DNA from 3 places in the Sphingobium sp. DN12 genome. Region 1 is predicted to be linked to each of the others. Evidence: predicted binding sites of a transcription regulator. Region 1 holds the regulator's gene; each other region holds the start of a gene.
The links. Region 1 encodes LexA, which represses DNA repair genes until DNA is damaged. Its sites were predicted from a motif close to GTTCCNCNCTTGTTCT; they were not measured.
Positions count from the first base shown of each region.

Region 2: the regulator LexA is predicted to act here: its motif matches at 2,653-2,668, upstream of ACI6S0_RS21980 (ribonucleoside-diphosphate reductase subunit alpha).
Region 3: the regulator LexA is predicted to act here: its motif matches at 2,712-2,727, upstream of ACI6S0_RS06650 (DUF6771 family protein).

Region 1 is NZ_CP173717.1:1,155,257-1,160,596, reverse strand. It holds gene trpD (anthranilate phosphoribosyltransferase) at 1-592, shown strand, start outside; gene trpC (indole-3-glycerol phosphate synthase TrpC) at 589-1,380, shown strand; gene moaC (cyclic pyranopterin monophosphate synthase MoaC) at 1,377-1,862, shown strand; gene ACI6S0_RS05495 (molybdopterin molybdotransferase MoeA) at 1,859-3,043, shown strand; gene lexA (transcriptional repressor LexA) at 3,148-3,825, shown strand; gene ACI6S0_RS05485 (DUF4440 domain-containing protein) at 3,934-4,650, shown strand; gene ACI6S0_RS05480 (ComEC/Rec2 family competence protein) at 4,627-5,340, opposite strand, start outside.
Region 2 is NZ_CP173717.1:4,617,691-4,623,030, forward strand. It holds gene ACI6S0_RS21970 (fumarate hydratase) at 1-1,314, opposite strand, end outside; gene ACI6S0_RS21975 (glutathione S-transferase family protein) at 1,416-2,072, opposite strand; gene ACI6S0_RS21980 (ribonucleoside-diphosphate reductase subunit alpha) at 2,687-4,573, shown strand; gene ACI6S0_RS21985 (endonuclease domain-containing protein) at 4,635-5,003, shown strand; gene ACI6S0_RS21990 (ribonucleotide-diphosphate reductase subunit beta) at 5,067-5,340, shown strand, end outside.
Region 3 is NZ_CP173717.1:1,385,207-1,390,546, forward strand. It holds one part of gene ACI6S0_RS06640 (IS5 family transposase) at 1-297, opposite strand, end outside; one part of gene ACI6S0_RS06640 (IS5 family transposase) at 297-630, opposite strand; gene ACI6S0_RS06645 (hypothetical protein) at 708-1,085, shown strand; gene ACI6S0_RS06650 (DUF6771 family protein) at 2,439-2,612, opposite strand; gene ACI6S0_RS06655 (hypothetical protein) at 2,744-3,142, shown strand; gene ACI6S0_RS06660 (ImuA family protein) at 3,155-3,916, shown strand; gene ACI6S0_RS06665 (DUF6504 family protein) at 3,831-5,340, shown strand, end outside.

The DNA of each region.
Region 1 (5,340 bases):
AGCGACGCTCAAGGATCTGGGCATCTGCTTCCTGTTCGCGCAAAATTATCACCCTGCGCTCAAGCGCCTCGGCCCGATCCGCCGGTCGATTGGCGAACGCACCATCTTCAACCTGATGGGGCCGCTCGCCAATCCCGCCAATGTCCGCCGCCAACTGGTCGGCATCGCCCGCCCCGCTTACGTCCCCATCTATGCCGATGCGCTCGGCCAGCTTGGCGCCACCCATGCGATGATCGTGTCGGGCGACGAAGGGCTCGACGAACTCTCGCTCGCCGGCGGCAACGACATTGCCGAGGTGACGGCCGACGGCGTGGTCGCGATGCGCCGCCTGACCGCCGCGGACCTCGGCCTCTCGACCCATCCCGTCACCGCCATTCGCGGCGGCGACCCGGCCCATAATGCTGCGGCGCTCCGCGCCCTGCTCCAGGGCGAGGCCGGTGCCTATCGCGACGCCGTGCTGCTCAACGCCGCCGCCGCTTTGGTGGTGGCCGATGCCGCCCATGATTTCCAGGAAGGCGTCGAACAGGCCGCCGAAGCGATCGACAACGGCCTTGCCAACGCACTCCTCAATTGCTGGATTGCCTATCAATGACCAACAAGCTCATCGAAATCTGCGATTTCAAGCGCGAGGATGTCGCCCGCCGCAAGGCCGCGACGACGATCGCCTCGCTCCACGCCCGCGCCAGCGAGCAGACCCCGCCGCGCGGCTTCCGCAGGGCACTGGACGATGCCGCCCGCTCGGGCTTCGGCCTGATCGCCGAAGTGAAGAAGGCCAGCCCGTCCAAGGGGCTGATCCGCGCCGATTTCGATCCGCCGGCCCATGCGGTGGCCTATGCCGCCGGCGGCGCCGCCTGCCTTTCGGTGCTGACCGACGAGCCCTATTTCCAGGGCCATGACGATTATCTGATGGCCGCCCGCTCGGCCTGCGCGCTGCCGGCGCTGCGCAAGGATTTCATCGTCGATCCCTGGCAGATCCTCGAAAGCCGCGCGCTCGGCGCCGACGCGATCCTGATCATCGTCGCCGCGCTGGACGACGGCCAGATGCAGGAGATAGAGGACGCGGCGCTCGGCCTTGGCATGGATGCCCTGGTCGAGGTGCATGACGAGGCCGAACTGGAACGCGCGCTCAAGCTCCGCTCGCGCCTGATCGGCGTCAACAACCGCGATCTGCGCGACTTCAGCGTCGATTTCGCTCGCACCTATGAACTGGTGGGCAAGGCGCCCGACGGCTGCACTTTTGTCGCCGAAAGCGGCCTTGGTTCGCATGCCGACCTCACCGCCATGGCCGATCATGGCGTGCGCTGCTTCCTGGTCGGCGAAACGCTGATGCGCCAGGCCGATGTCGAGGCGGCGACCCGCAACCTGCTGACGGGCGCATGACCGGCCTCACCCATCTGGACGAGGATGGCGCCGCTCGCATGGTCGATGTCTCGGCCAAGGCTGTGACCGCGCGCGAGGCGGTGGCCGCCGGGCGCATCACCATGGCCGCCGACGCTGCGCAGGCGATCGCCGCCGGCCTCGTCAAGAAGGGGGATGTGCTGGCCGTTGCCCGTGTCGCCGGCATCATGGCGGCCAAGCGCACCGCCGAACTGATCCCGCTCTGCCATCCGATCCCGCTGAGCGCCGTCACCATCGACTTTGCCCTGCACGACGACGGCGTCACCGTCACCGCGACCGCGCGCACCGCCGGCCAGACCGGGGTGGAGATGGAGGCGCTGACCGCCGCGACCGCCGCGCTCCTGACCGTCTATGACATGGCCAAGGCGCTCGATAAGGGCATGATAATCGGCGATGTTCGCCTGCTCGCCAAGCGCGGCGGCAAGTCGGGCGACTGGACCGCGCCGGAGCAAGCTGGCCGATGAGCCTGATGCCGATCGCGGACGCGCAGGCGCGGCTCCTTGCCCTTGCCGATCCGTTGCCGGCCGAACATGTGCCCGTCTCCGCCTGCGCCGGTCGCTGGCTCGCCACCGACATCACCGCGCTCCGCGACCAGCCCTGGGCCGATCTTTCCGCGATGGACGGCTATGCCGTGCGCGCATCCGAAGGCGCCGGACCGTGGCAGCTGGTCGCCACCAGCAGCGCGGGCGACGCCGATATCCCGCCCCTGCAACCGGGCCAGGCTTGCCGCATCTTCACTGGCGCGCCCTTGCCGGCCGGCGCCGATGCGATCCTGATCCAGGAAAATGCCACGCGCGCCGGCGACAAACTGACCGCGCATGACGGCATATTGACGCCCGGCAGGCATGTCCGCCCGCTCGGTTCCGATTTCCGCGCCGGCACGCTGCTGGTCAGCGCAGGCAGCCGCCTCACGCCGGGCCAGATCGCGCTTGCCGTCCTTGGCGGCCATGGCAGCCTGCCCGTCAGCGCCCGGCCCCGCATCGCCCTGCTCTCGACCGGCAATGAACTTGTGCCCCCCGGCGCGCCGACGCCGCCGGGCTATCTCCCCTCCTCCAACGCGCCGATGCTGGCCGCGCTGCTCGCCGCCCTGCCCTGCGAGGTGATCGACCTCGGCATCGTGCCCGACGATCTCTCCGCCATGACGCAGGCGCTGGAACAGGCGTCACAGGCCGACATCATCGTCTCGACCGGCGGCGCCTCGGTCGGCGACCATGACTATGTCCGCCCCGCCTTCGCGGCCGCCGGCGGCACGCTCGATTTCTACAAGATCGCGATGCGGCCGGGGAAGCCGCTGATGGCCGGGCGCCTGGGGAACGCCACCTTTCTCGGCCTGCCGGGCAATCCGGTTTCCGCCTTCGTCACCGGCACCCTCTTCCTCTGCCCGCTGGTCCGCCATCTCGCCGGATCGCGCGCGCCGCTGCCGCCGGTCGTGCAGGCCCGCCTTGCGGCCCCACTCGGCCCAACGGCGGAGCGCGACGATTATCTGCGCGCCTATCGCGGGGCCGACGGCATCGTCTCGGTCACATCGCAGGACAGCGCCGCCACCGCCGCCATGGCGCTGGCCGACTGTCTGATCCGCCGGCCGGCCGGCTCAGCCCCCGCCATTGCCGGCGACATGGTCGACATCATCCCCCTGACCGCCTGACTATCTGACTGCCTGACCGGCAAAAGCGGCGCATGGCTTAACGCGCTTGACTTGCCCCTTTCCGTTTCCTATGCGTTCTTCATTCGTTCCATGGAGGACCGCCGATGTTGACGCCTAAGCAGCAGGAATTGCTGAGCTTCATTCAGACCCGGCTGGAAGAAGGCGGCGTGTCCCCTTCGTTCGAGGAGATGAAGGACGCGCTCGACCTGCGCTCCAAGTCCGGCATCCACCGGCTGATCAATGCGCTGGAGGAACGGGGCTTCATCCGTCGCCTGCCTAACCGCGCCCGCGCGCTCGAAGTGTTGAAGCTGCCCGATGCGATGCACCGCGCCCCCGCGCCGGCCATTCCGACGCCCAAGGTGTCGGCTCCGGCCGTGCTGCTGCCGACCGCCGCCAATGACGTGATCGAAATCCCGCTGCACGGCCGCATCGCCGCCGGCGTGCCGATCGAGGCGATGGAAAGCCATACCATGCTCTCCGTCCCCGCCGCCTTGCTCGGCTCGGGCGACCATTATGCGCTCGAAGTGTCGGGGGACTCGATGATGGAGGCCGGCATTCTCGACGGCGACTTCGCGCTGATCCAGCGCACCGATGTCGCGCGCGAGGGCCAGATCGTCGTCGCCCTGATCGACGACGCCGAAGCGACGCTCAAATATTTCCGCCGCGAAGGCAGCCGGGTCCGGCTCGATCCCGCCAATGCCGCCTATGAACCGCAGATCTACGATACGCGCCAGGTCCGCATCCAAGGCAAGCTCGCCGGCCTGCTGCGCCGCTACAACTGACCCGGTGAGCGGCGGAGCAGCGTTCCGTCGCCCCGTCCCGTCCGATCCGGGATGGGCAGCCCCCTGCAGCCATGATAGCATGGCGCTGCGTTACAGGGGGTCTGGCTCATGTCCTATTTGCGCTCCATCTGTCCGATCATCGTCCTGTCATGCGCTTCTCCTGCGATCGCGCAGGATGACGAACAGACCCTCGCCCCTTTCCGCAGCCTGATCGAAACGCGCCTAGCCGCGCTCAAGAGCGGCGATATCGCGAAATATATGGCGATGCTCGACAAGGATTATGTCGTCATTTCCGATCTGGGCGAGCGGCGCACCCGCGCCGACCTGCCCGCCTATCTGCCGACCATCTCCAACCCGTCGCGCAGCTATGCCATCCAGTCGATCCATGCCCGCATCATCGACGACATCGCCCTGGTCGATGCCGAGATCCGGGAAGACATGGCCGATGCCGTCGGCGGCTGGCACGAAAGCGATATCTTTGTGCGCCAGGGCAGTCGCTGGCTCTATCTGCACCGGCAGGACAGTTCGATCCTCTATCCCCCCGCGCCCGTGCCGACCGATGCCGACCCGCTCGATGATTATGTCGGCCAATATCGCTCGGCAGCCGGCCTGACGGACATCATCACCGTGCACGACGGCACGCTCTACGGCCAATCGACGCCACAGGATGCGCCGACTGCCCTGATCCATGTCGGTCCGGGCGCCTTCGCCATCCCCGGCGGCGCGGACCTGCTGGTCTTCACCCGCTCGCCCACCGGCACAGTGACCGGCCTGATCGGCCACCTCACCAGCGGCCAGATATCAACCTCCGCCAAACTGCCCTGACACCCGTCGCCGCACCGCCGGTCGCACGATCCACGGATGCGCGTCGCCGGGCCGATGGACGGTGTGAACTTTGCCGCTTTCAAGGCCAATCGACAGGCCGCCGGTGCGGGATAGCAGCCGGCGGTCGATTTTCATCCAGCGCGGTCGGCACCACCAGGGCAGGCCCCGGTCGCTGATGACGATATCGGCCGCCGCGCAGTCCCGCTCCAATATCGGGCGATCGACCAGCATCGCATTGCGGGTCACCAGCAAGCGCCAGTCGTGCCCGCCCCGCGGCAACGTCACCGCGCACAGATCGGTCGAACAGCGTGCCTGCTTCATCTTCGCGATCGCCTCCAGCGTCCCGTCATAGCCCGCACTCTCGCTCAGCACGTCGCGGACATAGTCGCCCGCCCCCTCGCGCAGCAGCGCCATCGTCCCCGCCGGCGTCCGCACCGCGACATGCCGCCCGTCGCCCGTCACCACGATATCGGGCGGCGCCAGCAGCGCGATGCCGATCAGACCAACCGCCACCGGCCCAAGCCCCAGCCAGCGCCAGCGACTGCGCCAGAGCAGGCACCAGAGGCCTCCCACCACGATGATCCCGAAAATCCAGCCCGGCACCGCCGGCGCCAGCATCACCGCCATCGGGCTCGCCGCCACGCCATGCGCCACCGCCAGCAACAGCGCGATCGCCTTGGCCGTGAGCCA
Region 2 (5,340 bases), 1.4 Mb from region 1:
GCCGACCGCCATCAGATAGGCGCTCTTGTGCTTGGCGATGCTGTCGGTGGCGGCCGGGCCGCGCTCGGCCTTGCCGACGCAGGCGGCCAGCCCCTGTTCCAGCATCATGTCCATGAACTTGTCCATGCGCGTCGCGGTGGTCGGGCCAGCGGGGCCGACCACTTCGTCGCGCACCGGATCGACCGGGCCGACATAATAGATGACCCGGCCCTTGAAATCGACCGGCAGGGTCTCGCCCTTCTCCAGCATGTCGGCGATCCGCTTGTGCGCGGCGTCGCGGCCGGTCAGCATCTTGCCGTTCAGCAGCAGACGGTCGCCATGCTTCCAGCCCTGCACCTGTTCCGGCGTCAGATTGTCGAGATCGACGCGGATCGCTTCCTTGCTCGGCTTCCAGTCGACCTGCGGCCATTCGCTGAGCTTGGGCGCTTCCAGATAGGCCGGGCCGGAACCGTCGAGGGTGAAATGCGCATGGCGGGTCGCGGCGCAGTTCGGGATCATCGCCACCGGCTTGCCCGCCGCATGGCAGGGATAGTCGTGGATCTTGATGTCGAGCACGGTGGCCAGGCCACCCAGGCCCTGCGCGCCGATGCCCAGCGCATTGACCTTGTCGAACAGCTCGATGCGCAGTTCCTCGATCTTGTTCTGCGGGCCGCGGGCCTTCAGTTCGCCCATGTCGATCGGGTCCATCAGGCTTTCCTTGGCCAGCGCCACGGCCTTTTCCGCGGTGCCGCCGATGCCGATGCCCAGCATGCCGGGCGGGCACCAGCCGGCGCCCATCTGCGGCACCATTTCCAGCACCCAGTCGACGATCGAATCGCTGGGGTTCATCATCTTGAACTTGGTCTTGTTTTCGCTGCCGCCGCCCTTGGCCGCGACGTCGATGATCACCTTGTTACCCGGCACCATCTCGACATTCAGCACGCAGGGCGTGTTGTCCTTGGTGTTCTGGCGGCTGAAAGCGGGATCCTTCAGGATCGACGCGCGCAGGCGGTTCTCGGGGTTCAGATATGCGCGGCGCACGCCCTCGTCGATCACCTCCTGCATCGACCGGCTGTTATCGTCCAGCCGGCACTCCATGCCCCACTTTACGAAGACATTGACGATGCCGGTGTCCTGGCAGATCGGGCGGTGGCCTTCGGCGCACATGCGGCTGTTGGTCAGGATCTGGGCGATGGCGTCCTTCGCCGCCGGATTGGCTTCGGCCTCATAGGCCTTACCCAGTGCCCGGATATAATCCATCGGGTGATAGTAGGAAATGAACTGGAGTGCGTCGGCGACGCTCTCGATGAGGTCGGCGGTCTTGATGACGGTCATCTACCCTGGTCCCTATTCTTGCGGCCCGCCTCTGCACGGCAGGTCCCTGCAAGGCGGGGCTATAGGCCTTTGAGACGATGAGTCCAGAAGAGGGTTGCGGTTCAGGACGCAAGCGGCCCGTCGGCAAAGGGAAAATTCTGCCACCAGGGCTGCATCTCGCGCAGCACCCGCGCAAAGCTCGGCCGCGCCTCCAGCCGGTTCAGATAGGCGCCCAGCACCGGATGGCCGGCGCGCAGCGGCACGATCCTATCGGCATAATAAAGCGAGGGCGCCGCCGCGCAGTCGGCCAGCGACAGATGATCGCCCGCCGCCCAGCTCCGCCCCGCCAGCCGATCCTCCAGCACCGCATAGATGCTGCGCAGCGCCGCCACATTGGCCGTCACGCCATGGGGATCGCGCGCATCCGCGGGCCGCAGTCGGTCGGCGACCAGCGCCTGCATCGGCCCCATCACATAATTGTCGAACAACCGGTCCATCAGCCGCACCTCGATCGCCGCATCGCCATCGACCGGGATCGGGCGGAAGGTGCCGGGTTCGTGCCGGCCCAGATATTCGACGATGATGCTCGCCTCCGCGATCGTCGCGCCGCGCACCGGGTCGTGCAGCACGGGGAATTTGCCGAGCGGCCAGAGCGCCTGCCATTCGGCCAGGGCCGCTTCATCCTCCAGGATGCGCGGGGTGAAGGGCGTGCCATTTTCATGGAAGGCGATCAGCACCTTCCAGCAATAGGAGGAGAGGGGATGGTAATAGAGGATCATGCCTGCCTCCCGATCGCTGCGGATGGATTCGCCTGCCTTCCCATCATCATAGCGTATCGTGCGGTGATATGCAGGGGGGCGATAAAGGCAGCGATTCAACAGATTGTGGTCGCGTCCGCGCCTCTGCCCCCATGTCATGATTTTGTCGCCAATCGCGCGACGCGCGCATTTGCGTGGCAAGGCAAATTTATTTTTTAATTTCATGGGCCCCCCTTGTCTTTTCCAAGGCCCTTGGAAGTCCGCGCGTCGTTGCGCTATGGGGTGGCGTGTCAGCGACGAAACGAATCCCAGCGTCGATGAACCGAGTCCCCGAACTGTCATTTACCCTCTTGCGTGTCGGCGGGGCTGTGGCACTATCTGTGGTATCGGGACCAAGGGGGTCACCCAATAGATTGTGATTGCATTGTCGGACCTGCTTCCGGCGATATGGGGCTTTTGTCCTTGCGATCGGATCGGTTGACCCCATTTCTGTCCCGGCCCGATCGGGTTCATGCTATGATGCCTGGGTGCGCCCCGGCATTGCTGGACCGAATCGAACGGAACAGGAACAATCGGGGGCTCGCATGGACTTTCGAGATAGTGAACAAGGTGGAAACGGCGACGTGGCGACGGTAATGGACGAGCGTATCGAGGATCTGGTGGACAAGGCCGAGCCCAAGGCTGCCAAGGGCAAGGCGACCGAGTCCGCGTCGTCCAAGATTCATGAGCGTCGCTTTCATGTCGTGACGGATTCGTCGCGCGATGCGCTGCTGACCGAATTCGGCAAGGACACGCTGAACGATCGCTATCTGCTGCCCGGCGAGAGCTATCAGGATCTGTTCGCCCGCGTCGCCGCCGCCTATTCGGACGATGCCGACCATGCGCAGCGCGTCTATGACTATATTTCCAAGCTCTGGTTCATGCCGGCGACGCCCGTGCTGTCGAACGGCGGCACCGGCCGCGGCCTGCCGATCAGCTGCTATCTGAACTCGGTCGACGACAGCCTGGAAGGCATCGTCAATACCTGGAACGAGAATGTCTGGCTCGCCTCGCGCGGCGGCGGCATCGGCACCTATTGGGGCAGCGTGCGCGGCATCGGTGAGCCGGTCGGCCTCAACGGCAAGACCAGCGGCATCATCCCCTTCGTCCGCGTGATGGATTCGCTGACCTTGGCGATCAGCCAGGGCTCGCTGCGTCGCGGCTCGGCCGCCTGCTATCTCGACGTCTCCCACCCGGAGATCGAGGAGTTCCTGGAAATCCGCAAGACGAGCGGCGACTTCAACCGCAAGGCGCTCAACCTGCACCATGGCGTGCTGCTGACCGACGAGTTCATGGAAGCGGTGCGCGACGGCAGTGATTTCAACCTGCGCAGCCCCAAGGACCAGTCGGTGCGCGGCACCGTCAACGCCCGCGCCCTGTTCCAGAAGCTGGTCGAGGTCCGCCTCGCCACCGGTGAGCCCTATATCGTCTTCTCCGACACGGTGAACCGGATGATGCCCAAGCATCACCGCGACCTGGGGCTCAAGGTCTCGACGTCGAACCTCTGCTCGGAAATCACCCTGCCGACGGGTCGCGACCATCTCGGCCAGGATCGCACGGCGGTCTGCTGCCTCTCCTCGATGAACCTGGAAACCTGGGATCAGTGGAAGGATCATCCGACCTTCGCGGAAGACATCATGCGCTTCCTCGACAATGTGCTGCAGGACTATATCGACCGCGCCCCGCCGGAAATGGCCCGCGCCAAATATAGCGCCAGCCGCGAACGCTCGGTCGGCCTGGGCGTCATGGGCTTCCACAGCTTCCTGCAGGCACGCGGCATCCCGTTCGAAGGCGCCATGGCCAAGTCGTGGAACCTGCGCATCTTCAAGCATATCAACGCCAAGGTGAACGAGGCGTCGATGATGCTGGCGCAGGAGCGCGGGCCGTGCCCCGACGCCGCCGACCAGGGCGTGATGGAGCGCTTTTCCTGCAAGATGGCGATCGCGCCGACCGCGTCGATCTCGATCATCTGCGGTGGCACCTCGGCCTGTATCGAACCGATCCCGGCGAACATCTACACCCACAAGACGCTCTCGGGCAGCTTTGCGGTGAAGAACCCCTATCTGGAAAAGCTGCTGGTCGAAAAGGCCAAGGATTCGAGCGCCGTGTGGAACTCGATCCTGGAACGCGGCGGCTCGGTCCAGCATCTCGACTTCCTGACCCAGGAAGAAAAGGATGTGTACAAGACCAGCTTCGAGATCGACCAGCGCTGGCTGCTCGAACTGGCGGCCGATCGTACCCCCTATATCGACCAGGCCCAGTCGCTGAACCTGTTCATCCCGGCCGATGTCGAGAAGTGGGATCTGCTGATGCTCCACTTCCGCGCCTGGGAACTGGGCATCAAGTCGCTCTATTATCTGCGCTCCAAGTCGGTGCAGCGCGCCGGCTTTGCCGGTGGCGTGGAAGCGGACAACACGATCGACGCCCCCAAGTTCGAGATCGGCGAGACCACCGACTATGACGAGTGCCTCGCCTGCCAGTGATCAGATTCCCTCTCCCTGTGGGAGAGGGAGGGAGCCGCGCAGCGGCGGAAGGGTGAGGGCGATGCGCAATTACCGCGATCTGCCTTCAGGGGCCGTGGATCAGGCCCGCGCTCTCCGCCGTAACGCCACGGAGGCTGAAAAACGTCTCTGGCGTGCCTTGCGTGAACAGCTTCCGACCGTGAAATTCCGCCGCCAGGTGCCCCATGGTGCCTATGTCGCGGATTTCCTCTGTTTTTCTGGCAAGCTGGTCGTCGAGGTCGATGGCGCAAGTCATGCGGAGAGCGCTGAGCAAGATGCTGTCCGAACCCGTTATTTCGAGACCCAGGGCTATCAGATCCTGCGTTTCTGGAACCATGAAGTCATGGAAAATACCGAAGGCGTCGTAGCGGTCATCGCGGCGCGTCTCTCGCCCTCACCCTCCCACGCCTGACGGCGCGGGCCCCTCCCTCTCCCGATGGGAGAGGGGAAGAAAAGATTTCGCGGAGTAACCCATATGCCCCTTCTTCAAGCCTCCAAGGTCTACAAGCCCTTCGAATATCCCTGGGCCTATGAATTTTGGAAGCGCCAGCAGCAGCTCCACTGGCTGCCCGAGGAAGTGCCTCTGGGCGAGGATTGCCGTGACTGGGCGCAGAAGCTCAGCGATCATGAGCGCAACCTGCTGACCCAGATTTTCCGCTTCTTCACCCAGGCCGACGTGGAAGTGCAGGATTGCTACCACGAGAAGTACGGCCGCGTGTTCAAGCCGACCGAGATCAAGATGATGCTGA
Region 3 (5,340 bases), 230 kb from region 1:
GGCGCTGACGATAGAGCGCAGCGTCGTGCGGGATTGGCACCTTCCGGTTCTTCTTTGAGGGAATACAGGCGGTGATGTTGCGCTCCGCAAGCGCCTTGCGGAACCAGTCGGCGTCATAGCCTCGATCGCCGAGCAAGGCTTTGGCGGGAGGCAAGGCGTCGAGCATCAGGGCAGCGCCCTTGTAGTCGCTCATCTGGCCCTCGCTCAGCAGCATGACCAGCGGCCGGCCCTTGCCGTCGCAGACGGTGTGGAGCTTCGAGTTCAGGCCGCCCTTGGTGCGTCCGATACGTCTGGGAACATCCCCTTTTTGAGCAGGCTTGCCGCCGTCCGGTGTGCTTTCAGGTGGGTTGCATCTATCATCAACTGGTCGGGCTTGCCGCCCTTCGCCGCGAGGGCCGCGAAGATCTTGTTGAACACGCCGAGCCGGCTCCACCGGATGAAGCGGTTGTAGATCGTCTTCGGCGGGCCATAATCGGCAGGCGCATCGCGCCACCGCAGGCCGTTCCTGATCACGAAGATGATCCCGCTGATGATCCGACGGTCGTCCACCCGTGGCACCCCGTGCGATAGCGGAAAATATGGCTCGATCCGGCGCATCTGCGCTTCCGACAACCAGAGCAGGTCACTCATCACGACGTCTCCTCACGCCGTCATTGAATCAACCCTTCGCTATCACCGCAAGCGATTTAATAGGTCCTGAGCCTAGATTGGTGAAGCTTCGCGCCGCAAAAGCTTCTCTCTATATATATCTTGATGGCGCCCTACGCGCGCGTCCATCTCCACGGATGGACAGCGATACACTCCAGGTCGATTGGGCTGCCGGTGAAGTGGCCGATGGCGAGATGCGGATCCCGGCGACGTTCGAGGGCCTCTCAGGGATGCTCATTTTGTCTGAAGGCGAAATGCTAGCGGCAACCAAAGCTGCGGATGATGAAGTGCTGATAGCTTTCGGCGGGATGATCGGATGGATCGCCGATGCGGCCCAGAAGGCCTTCGCGCGGGGCGCCCTGGTCCAAGTCGATGGAAGTTTTCTGATGCTGATCGCCGCTGAAGACTTCAGTCTCACGCGACCAACGATCAACTAAAATGGCCCCGCCATTTCGGACGGGGCCAGTGAACGATCGATCGTGAAGACAAACCGTCGGGTCGCGCGAATCGGATAGCACATTTTGCAGCGCAGCGAATAACCCCAACGGGGTATGTCTCAGATCAGGATTGTGTCGCTGATCGCTTCCATCCCCATGCGGAAAATCGTTCGCGTTCCGGAGTATTTCTGGACGATGGAAATCGGGGAAGAAGCGCGCGCCATCTTCCCAACTGATCGTCTGCTCGACGGCGCAGGTACATGCTCTTCAACATGCGTCTAGCGACATGGTGAAGGACCGCACAAGGCGAAGGATCATGTTGGGATAGAGGGGGAGGGGACGCTCCACGCCAATGTCAGCGCTATCGTCTGCTGGGGGGGGCGATTAGCAGCGGGATGCCAACGTAATCGACGACATAGGACAAATGATCCAACGGTTCGGGCGGACTGTCGAAGCGGTCCATGATTTCATGTCGGAGGGCAGGCGAAGGTGGTTCGTCGTTATCGCATATGAGGTATTTCGCGGACGACTTGACCCCAAATACGCCCGCTGATTTTGACCGCGCACGGGACGCGCTTGGTAATAGTGGGGTGCGGCGCGCTATCTCCCGGATCGGCACATGATCGCCAAAATGTCGGCGCCGGATAACGCTCACTAGCCATGTCCATCACTCCATATATCTTCGCTTGTCAAAGCCAGGGACGAGTTGAGCATGGGTCAATTCTCAATGGAAATTTACGCCCTACCCGGGTCAATTCTCAGTGGAAACGAACACAGCTGCGGATTTCGTCAGCATCGAGGATGTGGGAAGGGCCGCGCCACCTGGCGCACCTCGCGCGGGGATCGTTGCCCGAATGGGACAGGACACTGAAGGTGGCTTGGTCGAAGCGTAGTGGAGATGGAGCCGTGTCCGTCAGGACCGCGCCAATTCGATGCTTCAGGAGAAGTTCTGTGCGGAAATTGGAGGTCCATCCTCGGCTTTTGAACCCGATTGGATGGCTTGCGCCAGGCTATGTTGAGGAAAGTCCCGTATTGAAGTTCATGATAAAATCCGTCTAGCCGCCAACCATCCCAACCGGCACTCGGCACGTGTCGCTCGAACGCGCCCTGCACGGGTCAGCCGATCTTCCCATGTCAGCACCACGGATTGGTAGATACTGGTCGTCGGCGTGCTACATCCGAAGCTCTGTTCTGTCTCGCAGGCGAAATAAAACGCCGCCGGAGCAAACTAAAACACGGGGCCAAGGTTCAGGGAGTTGCCAGCCAAAGGGGGGAAGGGTGGCACACTCAACCGAGAGGCCGAGCGTGGATATTCAAGCTGACGGTGGTGACTGATCAGGTTCCTCTCAGAAATCAGGTCGTCGGTTTTTCGCCGGCCCCTTCGTTCAGTGCGTTGGCGATCATAGCCGCAAGCGTCTCTTCAGCGCTGCGGCGGGCATTCGCATCCTTGCCGCCAAGATCATTGCGCAGCCATTGGGGCGCGCGCTCGACCGTCCGTTCGATGATCGCTTTCATATGGTCGTCCATGGTCATCGCCTATGAGCGTCAATGCGTATTGGCGCAATAGCGGGCGGTCACACGGCATCTCTCCAATTATCTGTGGATAACTCGCAGCGCCTCTTGCACGTTGCGTTCTTGATATGTTCTAGGCGTCGATCATGGAATCAGATGAGCCAGATCGCCCTTTAGCCGATGACCTTCACGTGCCCGAGGGCCGTGAGCGGCTGGGGCGCGCGCATCAGCTTCGCGTCGATATTTCCATCGCACTTTCGATGGCACCACTTTGGCTGCGCCGGGCTCTGTCCGATCGCAATTTTGCCCGTTCCCGCGGCGCGCGCCTCGATATCGTCGAGCGAATTGCCGCAGCCATCGAGCGGAGATTTACCGTTCAGTGGCGCGGCTCAGATGATGAAGGCCAAAATGCCCGTCCAGTTGAGGACGGCGGGCCGCTTTTTGGCGGACCAGATTTTTGTGACGCGCATCAGGCACATGCGCCACTGAAATCTCGATCAATTGACTCCGTGACAGTATCAGAGGAACATATAGAGAACACGTGAGTCTCATCCATCATGCCGACTGTCCCGCGCCCGGAAAGGCTGCAAGCCCTTATTGCCGAAATCCAGGCTATAGCGCCGGTTTCGCGGGCCGATGTGCCGTGCCTGCCCTTCGGTATTGCCGCCGTCGATGACCGCCTGGCAGCAGGCGGGCTGGTGCGCGCCGCGCTGCACGAGATTGCCGGCGACACCGGCGCGCTGGGCGATGACGCCGCCGCCACCCTCTTCACTGCGGGCATCGCGGCCAGAGCGTCGGAAGGCGATATTCTCTGGATCATGTCCCAGCCCGACCTGTTCGCGCCCGGCCTTGCCTGCGCCGGTGTACCGGCGACCCGGCTGATCCAGGTCGAAGCCGGCAAGGACGACCACGCTCTTGCCGTAATGGAAGAGGCGCTGCGCCATGGCGCACTGGCAGCCGTGGTATGCGAGGTTACCCGCATCGGCATGACCGCCACGCGTCGCCTGCAACTGGCGGCTGAGGAGGGAAACACCACGGCCCTGCTGCTGCGGCGCTGGCGACGGTCCGCGCAAGATCCGCTGGGCCAACCTTCCTCTGCGCTGACGCGCTGGCGCATCGGCTGTGCGCCGTCCGATCCCTTGCCGGTATCTGGCGTCGGTCGCTCGCGCTGGCAGGTGTCACTGGTGCGCCAGCGCGGCGGGGATCCTGATAACTGGCTACTGGAGGGCTGCGATGCGACGGGTCGCCTCGCTGTTCCTGCCGAGCCTCGCCGTCGATCGGCTGCGCCGAAACGAGGCGAGGACCGGCAGGCCGCCTGAACGGATATCTGCGCTCCAACTGCCCGTCCTTCCGCTCGAAGAGGAAGACGGCTCGTCCTGCTCCTGCCCACGTGGCGGCGGGTGGCGTCCTGGCGCGCGCTGGGCGCAGACTGCCGGGGCGGGCGCCGCGATGGGCACGCGCGAGGAACAAATCGATAGCCTGCCTGCGCATCAACGTCCCTCGCCGCGTGAACTCGGTCGCCGCTCGGAGGCGGCCGACAATCCGTTCAAATCGGGCAAGCAAGCGGCAGCGCCAAATCTGAAGCCCCTTGGACATGCGCAGCCAGACGCATCGCCGCTGGTCACCAGCATCCTTCACAAGCAGCGCATGGTGATCGCCGCACTCGACGCGCAAGCTGCAAGCCTTGGTCTCTTTTCCGGCATGCCGCTCACCCAGGCTAAAGCCATGGTGCCCGGCCTCGATACGCGCGACGCTGACCCGGTGGGAGATGTGCGGGAGCTGGAACGGCTCGCGCTGTTCGCCGTGCGGCGCTGGACGCCGACCGCACAGGTCAACGCGCCTGACGGGCTGCTCATGGACCTGACCGGCGTTGCCCATCTCTTCGGAGGCGAGCAGGCGATGGCGCGGCGGATCATCGGCTTTTGCCGTCGGATCGGGTTGGACGCGCGCATCGCTATAGCGGGCACGGCGGGCGCTGCCCATGCGCTCGCCCGCTATGGCAAAGAGCGCATTGCGATCTGCGACGTGCATGGGGAACTGGAAGCGATCAGCAGCTTGCCGGTAGCGGCACTGCGGCTCGATGACCGCCAGCGCAGCGCCGCCCAGCGCCTCGGGATCGAGCGCATCGCCGATCTCATCGCCATGCCGCGCGCGCCGCTCGGCCGCCGTTTTGGGGCCAGTCTGCTTCACCGGCTCGACCAGGCAATCGGGCGGGTTGGCGAGCCGCTCGTCGGCATTGTCCCATTCGAACTGCCGCAGGTGCTGCGGATCTTTGCCGAACCCATTGGCTCGGCTGAGACGATCGCGCGGGTCATGGCCGACCTTGCCGATGATCTGGCGCGGACATTGCGCGAACTGGGGCTTGGCGTGCGGCTTCTGCGTCTTGTTTGCGAGCGGGTGGACAAGGAAGAACAGATCGTCACGGTCGGGACCGCGCGCGGCACGCGCGACATCGGCCATATGCTGCGGCTGCTCGCGATGAAGATCGAGACCATCGATCCAGGCTTCGGCATCGAACGCATGCGGCTGCTCGCGTTGCGCAGCGAATCCCTGGCGCCCACGGCGATCGACGCCGATCTGGGGACGGGCGAAGCGGCGGATATCGCACTCCTCGTCGATCAGATCGTTGCTCGGCTGGGGCAGGGGGCCATTTACCGTCCGACCATGCGCGAGAGTGATGTACCCGAGCGCGGCGTTGGGCGCATCGCGCCACTGGCTGACGCTATGCCCTGGCCGACCTTAT